DNA from 2 places in the Aristaeella lactis genome. Region 1 is predicted to be linked to the other one. Evidence: predicted binding sites of a transcription regulator. Region 1 holds the regulator's gene; the other holds the start of a gene.
The links. The regulator CtsR, encoded in region 1, represses protease genes until heat stress. The targets are predictions, from matches to a motif close to AAGGTCAANNAAGGTCAAAT.
Positions count from the first base shown of each region.

Region 2: a site for CtsR is predicted at 5,597-5,616, ahead of clpB (ATP-dependent chaperone ClpB). Genes of this name have one in related genera too.

Region 1 is NZ_CP069421.1:2,838,805-2,845,389, reverse strand. Features, by position in the region: gene JYE50_RS12830 (ATP-dependent Clp protease ATP-binding subunit) at 1-1,899, opposite strand, end outside; gene JYE50_RS12825 (CtsR family transcriptional regulator) at 2,181-2,651, opposite strand; gene JYE50_RS12820 (serine hydrolase domain-containing protein) at 2,878-4,110, opposite strand; gene JYE50_RS12815 (amino acid kinase family protein) at 4,142-4,969, opposite strand; gene JYE50_RS12810 (shikimate kinase) at 4,993-5,499, opposite strand; gene JYE50_RS12805 (HAMP domain-containing sensor histidine kinase) at 5,688-6,585, opposite strand, start outside.
Region 2 is NZ_CP069421.1:3,052,318-3,058,902, reverse strand. Features, by position in the region: gene JYE50_RS13830 (L,D-transpeptidase) at 1-1,772, opposite strand, end outside; gene JYE50_RS13825 (transglycosylase domain-containing protein) at 1,885-4,857, opposite strand; gene clpB (ATP-dependent chaperone ClpB) at 5,640-6,585, shown strand, end outside.

The sequences.
Region 1 (6,585 bases):
CTCGTCCAGCAGCACCACGCTGTAGGGCTTCCGGCGGACCGCTTCCGTCAGCTGGCCGCCTTCCTCATAGCCCACATATCCGGGCGGTGAGCCGACCAGGCGGGAAACGGTATGCTTTTCCATATACTCGGACATATCCAGGCGGATCACGGCATCCTCATCCCCGAACATGGCCTCGCCCAGCGCGCGGCACAGTTCAGTTTTACCCACACCGGTGGGCCCCAGGAAGATAAAGCTTCCGATAGGCCGTTTCGGATCCTTCAGTCCGGCCCGTGCCCGGCGGATTGCCCTGGCCACAGCGCTGACTGCCTCTTCCTGGCCGATCAGACGCTGATGCAGCGTCTCTTCCAGGTGAACCAGGCGTTGTGCCTCCTGTTCCGTCATCCGGGAAACCGGAATGCCGGTCCACTGGCTGACCACCTGGGCAATATCCTCTTCGGTCACGGTATCCCGCGCGGTACTCTGGGAGCGGTTCCACTCTGCCCGCTTTTCCTCAATCTCCCGGTGCAGGTTCCGTTCCTGGTCCCGAAGGGCGGCAGCTTTTTCGAAGTCCTGGTGCGAGATAGCTTCCTTCTTTTCGATCACTACCGCTTCCAGGCGTTTTTCCTGCTCCCGTACATCCGGCGGCGCCGTGCAGGCTGCGATCCGGACCCGGCTCGCGGCTTCGTCCATCAGGTCGATCGCCTTATCCGGCAGGTACCGGTCGGGAATATAGCGGTCAGACAGCTTCACCGCTGCGGCCAGCGCTTCATCCGTGATCCTGACCTTGTGGTGCGCCTCATACCGGTCCCGCAGACCGTACAGGATGGAAAGGGTTTCCTCCGCGGTGGGCTCGCCCACCATCACCGGCTGGAACCGGCGTTCCAGGGCGGCGTCCTTTTCGATATGCTTGCGGTATTCGTCCAGCGTTGTCGCGCCGATGCACTGAATCTCCCCGCGGGAAAGCGCGGGCTTCAGAATATTCGCCGCGTCCAGGCTGCCTTCGGTTGCTCCCGCGCCGATGATCGTATGAATCTCATCAATAAACAGCAGAATGTTTCCGGCCTTGTGCAGCTCGTCCATCACGTTCTTCAGCCGTTCCTCAAACTCGCCCCGGTACTTGGTGCCGGCCACCATGCTGCCGATATCCAGGCTCATCACCCGTTTTCCCACCAGCAGTTCCGGTACGTTACCCTGCGCAATGCGCTGTGCCAGGCCTTCCGCCACGGCGCTCTTGCCAACGCCGGGCTCACCGATCAGCACCGGATTGTTCTTGGTACGGCGGATCAGGATCTGGATGATCCGCTGGATCTCCGTTTCACGGCCGATGACCGGATCCAGTTCATTCTTTTCCGCGGCAGCAGTCAGATCACGGCTGTATTTTTCCAGCTCGCCTTTCCCGTTTTCATTGCCGTTCCGTCCCCGGGCAGGGGCAAACGGCGGAAAGCCGGGCATCCTGCGGGGTGCTTCTTCATTGCCCGCGTTTTCGCGCATCTGGCGCAGCAGCTGCTCCCTGGCGGCGGACAGATCTACCCCTGCCTTCCGGAACAGGCCGCCGGCCACGCCGTCGTCATTTCCCAGCAGTGCCAGCCAGATATGCTCCACTGTCACATAGTTCTGTCCCAGCTTGTGGGATTCCAGTACGCTGTTTTCCAGGGTCTTCTTGGCCCGGGGGCTCAGTTCGATCCGCACGTTCCTGGGCTCCTGGGGATCATTGATCTCGTTCAGATGGGCCCGCAGCTCGGACACCACTGACTCATAGTTCATCCGGGCGGCAACCGCTTCGGGAACAGAAGCGCCTGTTTTCAGCAGCGCCAGCAGGAAATGCTCTGTCCCTACATAGGGCTGCTGCAGTTCTGCGGCGATCCGCTGGGCCAGCATCAGCGTCTGCTGTGCTCTCTGGGTAAAACGTCCGAATATCGGCATGGAAAATTCCTTTCTGTTGTCATCTTCTTCCGCGTTCGCGCGGATGGCGTTGAGCACTGTGCTCAGCAGGCTTCGCACGTTTCCCTTGACCAGGTCATTGTTCATCCGGCTCATACAGTCAGCGCACAGGTGTCTCACCGTAGTTTCTTCTCCGGCTACTACGGAAACCGTAAAGTTCGCTTCATTCACATGGCATTCTTCGCACAGCATATTATCGCCTCTTTTCCTCGTTGCAGTCTGCCATTAATTGTTCATTCTTAATTGTTAATTGTTTTTCATTTCCTGTTTCTCGCCGCGATGGTCATCAGCATGGATTTCATCATCTTTGCCCTCATGGCATTCTTCAGCGCGTCAGGAACCGGCACAGCCAGCGCGCGGCTGCTGATAGACGAAGCCATCAGGGCAGCCTCATCCGCTGTTACGATCCGCTGCTCCTTCAGCTGGCTGATCAGCCGGATGCATTCTTCCTCTTCCAGGCTGTCCCCGATCCGGTCATTCACCAGGTACATCAGCCGCTGTGACCCGGCCTGAACCACCCGGACGATCCGGATATATCCTCCGCCGCCCCTGCGGCTTTCAGTCAGGTATCCGTGATCCGGGGAAAAGCGGGTCGCCAGCACATAGTTAATCTGGCTCGGCGCGCAGCCGAAATATTCCGCCAGTTCATTCCGCTTCAGTTCCACTTCCGTGGATTCCTCATTCAGAAGCTCCTTGATAAACTGCTCTATGGAATCACTCAAACGCATGATACACCCTCCCCTCGTCAAAGCATCATTCTCTGACTATCTTTGACCTATTGAGTATAACACAGAAACCGGGGAGATTCAATATTGTTTTATAAGTCTGTAGACAGTAAAGGGAATTCATGATTCACAATTCATAATTCATAATGAAATAATGTTATGGAAGCTGATCAGCAAGCAGTTTACTTACAGTTTTCTGTTCAATTATGCCTTCACGCAGCCAGTTGTCTTAATCGATGGTTGTTTCCCGGCCGGTCAGACATTTTATAATTCTGAATTCTGAATTAAATGGAATCTCTTCGAGATTCATCGTTTCCGCAATTGCTTTATGAAAGTGTCCGTCTTTCTGGTGCACATATTTCACCGAGGAAGGAATCACTTCTCCGTCCCGCCAGCGGAAGCATCCGCTTCCGTCCGGGTTCAACCCGTAGTCCGTGAGTCCTTTTCCTTCCTCCGGTACCAGGACCGTCAGCCGGTTCAGCACCCGGTTTCCCAGGAACACCGCAAAAATGTTCCGCTCCGGATCCACGGATACATGGTTTCCCGTAAATCCGCCGATGCCAAATGCCCGATGTCCCATATACCGTGGGATCTCCGAATAGTACTGATCCGGATGGCGCACATAGCACTGAATGCCGAGGAACTGCGTCCATGCGCCGTTCGCGCGTCTCCGTCCAGTCCGGTTGACCGCCATCTCCCGCAGGGATTCCTCCCCGACAATCTTCCGGTCCAGCACTGCCCGGCAGAAGCGCACCATATCCCCGCGGGTGGAAAACAGCCCCGCGTGTCCGCACAGGTCGCCCGTGTCTCCCTGCAGCACCGCCGCTTTGGGATCATGCGGCACCCCGGCTTTCCATCCTTCCCGGAGGATCCACCGCCCGTTCTCGATCCGGTGCTCCCGGTCATAGCACTGGCAGTCCTTTAATCGTTCCGAAGGAACCAAAGCCCAGGTTTCCGTCATGCCCGCCGGCTCCAGGACCAGTTTTCGCACACAGTCCATAAAAGGCATCCCGGCCGCCGCTTCCAGCACATACTTGAGGATCATCGCCGGAATATCGGAATAGATCCGGCGCACATCCTCATGGGGCGCGGCTGTGGAGGCAAACAGCGCCTCCATGGCGCTTTCCCGGTCGGCGCACCTGTCCAGGCGGACAGGCGTCCGGACCGTGACCGCGAAGGTCATCAGGTCCCACACCGTGGTCTCCTTCAGGAACCGGAACCTCGGATCGTATGAAAAAACAGGCCTGCCGGGATCCAGCAGGCCTTCTTCATTCAGTTTCATGGTACACAGGCCCGTAAACAGCTTGGTCACGCTGGCCAGGTCAAAAACGCTGTCCTCCCGGACAGCTCCGTCCATCGCCAGGGCTGTTCTGTTTCCGGCGCCGCATGCCGCGGAAACACCTTCCAGGATAGCCGTGTCCCGGGTAAAGAACCGCAGGCCTTCCAGGAGGATTGTATCCATTGATGATCCGCTCATCCTCTGTCTCCCCGGGTCAGGCATCCACACCGATTCGGGTACAGGGCACCCTTCCCTCTTTCAGGTCGCTCAGCCGGTGGCGGGCATGACCGATAATCACGGTGGTTCCGCCCTTCACGCAGCTCAGCGCGTATTCCAGCTTGGCCCGGGCACCGTTCGCCCCGGCGCGGCTGGCACCGATGCAGGCATTCTGCAGTTCCCGCACCTTGCGTTCCACTTCTTCGTAGGTTTTGCCGATCACGTCACGCACCAGCGTGTTCGGATCCCGCCGGTCCTGGTAAATGCCTTCCGTGGAAGTCATCAGCACCAGCGTCTTCGCCTTCACCAGGCCCGCGATCACCGCGGCGGTTTCATCGTTATCCACGCACTCGTGAACTTCCTCGCCCTTTTCCCGCCGGGCAGCCAGTTCCATCTTCCGGTTTTCCTCGTCGGATACCGGGTCGTTATAGTTCACGATCGGAATGGTTTTCTGCCGTGCGGCACGGATCAGCAGCGCGCGGATATGCTCGCTCTTTTCCGGGTCGTTGAAATGTGTGTGCTCCACCAGGATCTGGCGGATACCGTATTCCGGCGGAATAAACTGCCGGTAGTTCTGCATCAGGATGGTCTGCCCCTGGGCAGCGTAGTCTGCTTTATCCTGGTCCGGATCTCCGCTCAGTTCACATCCGGTCCGCTTGATATAGTCCAGGCGGCCGATCTCCGTCGCGCCGCTGGTAACCCAGATCATGCCGGGCTTCAGTTCCGATCCGATCCTGGAAAAAATGTTGTAGTCAATATCCCGGTCTTCCTGCCGGATCAGCGCCATGCTGCCGATCTTGCCCACCAGGTCAAACTGATAATCCATTGTTCTCTTCCTGCTTTCCGCGGTCAGAGCCTTTCCCGGACCAGCCGGGTCAGGATGTACACCGCCATATGATATCCCTGGTCATTCCTCAGGGTGATGTCTGCCAGTTCGCGGTATATCGGGAGCCGCTCGTGATAGACCCGTTCCACTTCCGCCAGGCCCCCGTCCCGCAGGGTAGGTCGACGGTCCAGCTTGATGTCGCTCAGGATATCTTCCAGCGGACGGTCGATCAGCACGATCGTGCCCCAGGTCCGCATGATATGGCGGTTTACCGGATTCATCACGGTGCCCCCGCCGGTGGAGATGATCATCGGACGGGCATAGGTCAGCGCGGCCAGCACGTTGGTTTCCGCCCGCCGGAATGTTTCTTCTCCGTATTTTTCAAAAAACTCGTTCACCGTACCGCCGGCACTCTGGGCCACGATAGCATCGGTATCCGCGAACGGAACACCGGTCTCCTTCGCTGTACGCTTGCCCAGACTGCTTTTTCCGCAGCCCTGCATGCCGATCAGAAACAGATGCTTTTCCACGCTGTGGTCCTCCTTCCCGCCGGTATCGTTGTCTTGTTCATCTTCAAGATGATACAACTTTTTCCTTTTTCGTCAAGTGCTGGAGGCTCTTAGTGCGCAAAGAGTACATACAATTCCGGAATGTTGCGAAGTCATTCGCGGGCAAGTGGCTCCCCTGCCGGCAACATTCGGAACCGGATTTCAGATCCTTAATGGACAGCCTTTTGCAGGGTGAACCGGAAAGCGGCGCCTTCTTCTGTATCCAGAAGCCGGATGCTCTGCCCGTGCATTTCCATGATCCGCTTGCAGATGCTCAGGCCCAGGCCGGTTCCCTTTCCGGCGGTATGTGCCCGGTCAGCCGTAAAGAAGCGGTCAAAGATCCGGTCCCGGTCCTCCGGCACGATGCCGCATCCGCTGTCCCGGACAGTGATTTCCGCGATCCCGTTCTTCGTTCCGGATTCCAGGGTGATCTTCCCGCCCTCGGGCGTGAACTTGATCGCATTGTCCAGCAGGTTGATCACCACCTGCTCAATGCGGTCGCTGTCCGCCTGCACCTGGCACTGGTCTTCCTCAAACTCACAGCTGATATCGATCTTTTTCGCGTCCAGGTCATTCATCCGGCAGATCACCGCCCGGCGGAGCATCTCATTGATATCAAAGGTGGACAGTTCCGGTTTCGCGTCATCCCGCTCCAGCCGGCTCAGCGCAAGCAGGTCATCGATCAGGCCGCTCAGGCGTTTGCTCTCATCCGCCACAAGCCGCAGGTATTTAGGCTGTTCCTCTTCAGGGATCACGCCGTCCGCCATTCCTTCCGCAAAGCCCTTGATACTGGTGATCGGGCTGCGCAGTTCATGGCTTACATTGGCCACGAACTCCCGGCGGTTGGTCTCCACGCCCTGCAGTTTTTTCGTCATCGTATTGAACGCGCCGCTGAGTTCACGCAGTTCCGGGTCTCCCTTCTTCTCATCCACCTGTACGGAGAAATCTCCCTCCGCAATGGTGGCCGCGGCTGCTTCCAGCTGCTTCAGCGGTTTCAGCCGCCGGCGTACGAACAGGAACACCACCACACCGGTCAAAGCCGTCACCGCCGCCGCAAGAACCACGACC
Region 2 (6,585 bases), 210 kb from region 1:
AGCTTCCTCGGGCAGTTCTTCCGTGCTTCGGTCATCACCGGATCATGGTCGCCGCCCTCCGCGTATTTCGTATTGATCGACTGGATCGTATCCTGCCTGCCCGGCGCGGCGCAGAGCGGACAGGGCTTCAGCTTCCGGTAGGCTTCTTCCTCCAGCTGGCCGTAGGTCAGGGTTTCCGTTTTCTTGCCTTTCACCGTACCGCACTGATCCGTCGTATGGTAATACCCGCTTTTCTTTTTCAGGCTGTACAGGACCATGTCATCCTCCGGTACCGGAATCTGCCTTCCCTGCCAGTCCTCCCAGATCAGGATCCGGGTATTCTTCTTATAGTTGTTCCACAGCCACTTCTGGTTTACCCCTTCCGGCGACTCCTGCCGCTGGACCCGGATGCATCCGTGGCTGGCCTTGGTGCCAAGCTTCGGCTCAGTGATGCTGTAATCCTTGTATCTCCCGTCCGATCCGGTGATATAAGGCACTTCGTGCAGCAGGTCCCCGTCATTGAACCGCAGGGCCAGCGCGCATTTCATGTTATCCGAGGAAAATTCCCCTACCTTGCTGACCAGCAGGAACTCCCCAGACCGGGTTTCGTTATAGGGCTGCTTCGCGTTGGCCAGTCCCGTTGAGACCGACAGGGTGGAGAACAGCCTTCCTTCCCGGAACACATAGAGCCGCTGGGTCAGTTTGTCCACCACAAGTCCCATCTCCTGGTTCGGGATAACCTCCTTCAGGTAAGCCGTCGGAACATATCCCTGAACCAGTACATTCCAGTTCAGGATGGCGCTGTCATGGAAGGATGAGGAGTAGCATTCGATCAGGGACCATTCTTCTCCTCTTTCCAGCACATGGACTCCCTGGCTGATACAGGTGACCATTCCCACACCGTCGCTGGTATCCAGGGGTTCCGACCGGATAATGACCTGCGTTTTTTCCGCGTTCTTCCTGCCGTTATCCAGCACGGTAATCGGCACGGTCAGCGCTTTCCAGACCGCTTCCTCATCCGTAATGTCCATGGGAAGCGTCCAGTAGTTCAGGGTTTTGTCTTCTCCCCGGTACGGACTGGTATGGGCCGGCGTGAATCCGTTTTCGGCCTTTTCCCGCAGGTAGTCCGGCAGGAGTTCCGATGCCGGTGTCGCTTCCGCGTCCGCCTTCGCCTGTACTTCCAGGGTCAGGTTCACCGGTTCGGAAGCCATCCCGTCCTCTCCAACCAGGGTCAGCGTGAGTTCGTGCAGCCCGGGTGCCATCTCCGCCTGGAAACCGGCTTCCCCGGCTCCGGCAGCCACGTTATCCCAGTACAGCGGTTCCGCTTCGCTTCCTTCCTGAAGCACCAGCGTTCCCTCCTCCGTGGAGTAAAAGCTGAACAGAACCGTATCTCCTTCCTCCGCCACCGGGTTTTCCACGCTGACGGAGATCAGGCAGGGAACCTTTTTACCAACTGTAACAGGTGTTTCAGCTGTCATTTCGTTCATCCGGATGATCATCCGCCAGTTTCCGGCCTGCACCGGCACCCCGTTGCAGGTTCCGTTCCAGTACATGGCGTTGTACCCCGCCGTTACAGTTCTGTTTTCTGTCACATTCAGGAATACTTTATCTACTTCATCCGTCAGTCCGATACTGCAGGTACCGTCTTCTGGAACCGTAAAGGACACGACGACCGCACGCCCGGGATGAATTTCCTCCCGGAACGGTTCGATACTCAGGCCTGGTGTTTCCGCCAGGGCAGTACCGATCCAGAGCATTATCCAGATCAGCACCGCCGGTACCAGTCGTCTCATGGCCCCTCCATAAACAAATCAGAATGCACAATTCAGAATGCCGACAAAATCATTATTCATTGTTCATTGTTCATTATTCATTGTTCATTGATTCAGGATCATAAATCCTGAATCAGTATATGCCTCCCATGGCCTGTACCAAAGCCTCCATGGCCGACATCACTTCAGTCTGGCTCGCGCTTCCGCCGCCGATCAGCAGCCGCAGATAATCCGCCGCGTTCTGGATTGCGCGGTACTGCTCGCTGTTCTGATCCATGTATGCCATCTTATTGTCCGCCTGGCTGAGCAGGTTCCGTGCATCCTGGAACGGCTGCGATTCCTGATATCCCTGGTTGCCCTGGTTGTTCTGGTAATCCTGATAGTCCGGATAGTTCTGATAATCCTGGTAGTCCTGATAGTTCTGGTAATCCTGGTAGCCCTGGTAGAATTGACTGTGCAGGGTACAGACCTGGTTGCTTGCCGCAGCGGTTGATCCGAGATACTGCTCGATCACATCCTGGTACTGGTCCTTGAGGTTGTACAGCGGATGACCCATAGGGATCGTCACAACACCCCGCTGAACCGGATTGGGACAATACTCGGATGCGATCATTCCTGTCTCGCTGCAGACCATCTGGATAGTGTGCATCGAGCAGTTGACTGTCGGTTCCGTTCCCTTCGCCCACCAGTCTGTCACTGTGCCGTATCCCATGGCGTCATTCTCGCACGCCGCCGTAGCCAGCTGACCGCTGACCGCGCAGGTTTTCACCTTGACCAGGCCGTAATCGGAAGGATTGCCGTCCAGGATATCCCGTTTCTCCAGGCCCTGGTGGATCTTGCTCATATAGGCCTGCCACAGCGGCGCGGCCGCACCGGAACCTGTGGACTTGGAGGAAAGGGCTTTATAGTTATCATGTCCGACCCATACGGCGGAAGCGTAATACCCGGTGATGCCGGAGAAGAAAACGCCCTTCTGGTCGGAGTTGGTACCCGTCTTGCCGCCCACGATCTGTCCGCTGATCTTCGCGCTTGTACCTGTACCGCTCTGGACCACGCTCTTCAGCATGTCCACGATCATCCAGGAAGTACTGGGCTGGAAAACCGTGCGGCGTTCCTGGTGCTGGTGTCCGTCCCAGACCACATGGCCCGCGGAGTCTGAGATGCCCAGCACGGAGATCGGTTTCTGGTAAACGCCGCCGTTGGCCAACACGCCAAAGGCAACGGTCATCTGCAGCGGTGTGATACCGGAGGAACCAAGACTGAGGCCAAAGGGTGTCGCGTCAATATGGCCGTCATCAATACCCAGCCGGTGCAGGAAATCGACACTGCGGTTCACGCCGACCATGTTCATCAGCGTGTATGCCGCGGCGGTATTATGGGATTTCGCCATGGCGGTCCGCAGCGTTTCCGGACCGGCATAGCCTCCACCGCCGTAGTTCTTCGGGAAGGAATTGTTGCCCTTGGCGTCTTTCCATCCCTCAATGGGAAGCGGCATATTGTAAACCACAGTGGCCGGGCTGGCGCCCAGTTCCAGTGCCGGAGCGTATACCGCGATCGGTTTGATGGACGAGCCAACCGGCATCTTCATGTCCGTGGCACGGTTCAGGGTCTTCTTTACCGTCACTTCATTCCGGGAACCGACGATCGCCTTCAGCTCGCCTGTCCGGTAATCAAGCACAACAGCGGCCGCCTGGGGCTGAATGGTTTCTGTATAGGTACCATCGGAATTTTTGGTCCGGAACACCTTGTCGGACGGATCACGCAGGGACGGATATTTACTCCAGTTCTGCAGCGTGGATTCCACCGTTTCCTGGATATTCGTATCAATAGCCAGCTTTACCCTGTATCCGCCGGTCCGGAATTTGTTTTCCATCGCGGCACGGTTCTTGGCATTATCCTCCAGTCCGTTCAGCTCCAGCAGGATGTCCACAACTTCCTTTACGGCGTATTCCACATAATGGGGATACTTGTACATGCTGTTGCCGGAAGAAGGAGCTTCCTCAAGCACATGGGCCGTAGCCGGGTTCAGGGCTTCCTCATACTGTTCCCGGGTAATGAACTGGTTCTCATACATGCACCGTAGCACATAGTCTGTCCGGTTGTTGGTTACCTTCGCGTAGTCCTTATCATCGCTCTTCCGGGTATACAGGTTCCGCCGCGGATTATAATAATAGGGATTGTTGGTGGCGCCGGCCAGAATAGCGCATTCCCGCAGGGTCAGGTCACCCAGGTCCTTGCCGAAATAGCCCTGTGCCGCCACCTCTACACCATAGTAGTTTTCACCCAGGAAAATGGTGTTCAGGTAGCACTCCAGGATCTGGTCCTTGGTATACCGGTTCTCCAGCTGCAGGGCCAGGTAGGCTTCCTGGATCTTTCGCTTATAGCTCTGTTCCGAAGAAAGCAGGGTGTTTTTGATCAGCTGCTGGGTAATGGTGGATCCGCCCTGGGTTCCGGAGGAAGTCAGGTTGGAAACAAGCGCGCCGACAATACGCTTCAGGTCCACACCGCTGTGGGAATAGAAGCGGGCATCCTCCACAGCGATAAACGCGTTGCGGAGCATCTTCGGCATGGCGTCCAGGGACACCAGCACGCGGTTTTCCGTTCCTTTGTATTCCGTGATCAGGTTGCCGTTGGAATCATAGATAAAGGAGGTCTGCGCCTGGGTGTCCATTGCCACCAGGTTCAGCTCGGGAGCCGTGTCCACATAGCCCTTGGCGATTCCCGCCAGCGCGCCGAGACCGGCCACACCGGCCAGCACCAGGATCACAAGCAGCACACGGATCGTATTCAGCAGAACGCTGACAACAAAGTTCGGTTTCCGGGTTTCAGGCCGGAATATCGTGCGGGTCTTCAGCTTGTCTTCCGGTTCCTCGTCGTACTCCTCGTCATCTCTGCCCCAGGAAGCTTCTTCCTCGTAGGGTTCTCCCTCATCATAAGCTTCCTCATATTCATCATATCCGGATTCCTCAGGATAATACGCTTCGTCCGCGGAATCATATTCCGCTTCCGCGTCTTCATCTTCCGGAAAAAACGGCTCATTGCCTTCTTCAGAAGAAAACTCTTCGTATTCCTCAAAGTCTTCTTCGTGTTTCTTCTTTCCGAACATCTTTCTCCTCCGGTTCATTACTGTGCAAAAAGGTCTAAACCAAGACAGTATATAATACCATAGATCGCCCGGGATGTCCAAAAACACCCCGTCTCCAAAAGCAACGATTTCCGCGCCCCTGCCGTTCCCGGTTGCCAACGGCAACTCTTAAGTTGAGCAGCTGTCCAAATCTTTGATTTGGGTAACGGCTGCCATGCTACAGCCGTCAAAGTGCCTTAGGCACTTTGGTAACGGCGATCGCACTTCACTCTTCACTTTTCACTGAAGAATTCATCAATTCAAAGGATGGCGGAGCCATCCATCCACCATTATTCATTTTTAAATCTTCAGTCTTAAGTTTTAAGTAAAACCTCCTACCTCCTACTTCCTATCCGCAACCTCAATCGTCGCTGCTCACGCTTGGAGCGCGCTTGCCGCTCGTTTCTGTTGACTCGTTCGGGTCGTTTTCTGCTTCGCAGAATGCCACACCGTGGCACCACTTCCCTCTCTCCCCTCCTACCTCCTACTTCCTGCCTGTCTAGGGTGTCATCTTGAGCAAATCCGCAGGCCGCGTCGGGAAATGCCTTACTGCAATATGCCCGGAGGGCATAATTCATATTGAACAGCTTGCTGTTCAATAATTCATATCGACGAAGTTGATAATTCATATTTCAAAGCATTCCCGATGCTTTGAAATAATTCATTGCGCAATTCTCGAATTGCGCTTGACATCCTCCCCGAAAGATGTATAATGTTCTCGAAGGTCAAAGTTAGTCAAACCGCCTTCAAAGGAGGAATGCCCTATGAATATGAACCAGTTCACGCAAAAGACCGTCAATGCCCTGCAGCGGGCCCAGTCTCTTGCCATCGAATATCAGCATATGCAGGTAGAGCAGGAGCACCTGATGCTCGCCCTGACCGAAGATGAAAGCGAGCTGATTCCGCAGCTGCTTTCCAAGTGCGGTATTTCCGTGCCCGCGTTTGTTGCCGGCCTGAAAGAAAATCTGGACCGCACTCCCCGTGTCTCCGGTTCCGGCCGTGAGCCCGGCAAGGTCTACATCGCTAATGATGTGGAGCAGGCCCTGGTAGAGGCTGAAAAGATCGCCCAGCGGATGAAGGATGAATACCTGTCTGTTGAGCACGTCTGGATGGGCCTGACCGCCAAGGCGTCCGCCAATGTGAAGCGCCTGCTGAAAGCCCAGGGCTACCGTGATGACGCCTTCCTGAAAGCGCTGAGCGAAGTCCGCGGTGCCGCCCGTGTCACTTCCGATACCCCGGAAGACACCTATGACGCGCTGAAGAAATACGGTTCTGACCTGGTGGACCTTGCCCGGAAGCAGAAGCTGGATCCGGTCATCGGCCGTGACAGCGAAATCCGGAACGTCATCCGGATCCTGTCCCGGAAAACCAAGAACAACCCTGTCCTGATCGGTGAGCCCGGTGTCGGTAAAACCGCCATCGCCGAAGGCCTTGCCCAGCGGATCGTCCGCGGGGATGTCCCGGACAGCCTGAAGGATAAAACTGTCTTCTCCCTGGATATGGGTTCTCTGATCGCCGGTGCCAAGTTCCGCGGCGAGTTCGAGGAGCGCCTGAAGGCCGTCCTGGCGGAGATCAAAAAGAGCGACGGCCGCATCATCCTGTTCATCGACGAGCTGCATACCATCGTCGGTGCCGGCAAAGCTGACGGTGCCATGGACGCCGGCAACATCCTGAAGCCCATGCTGGCCCGGGGTGAGCTGCACTGCATCG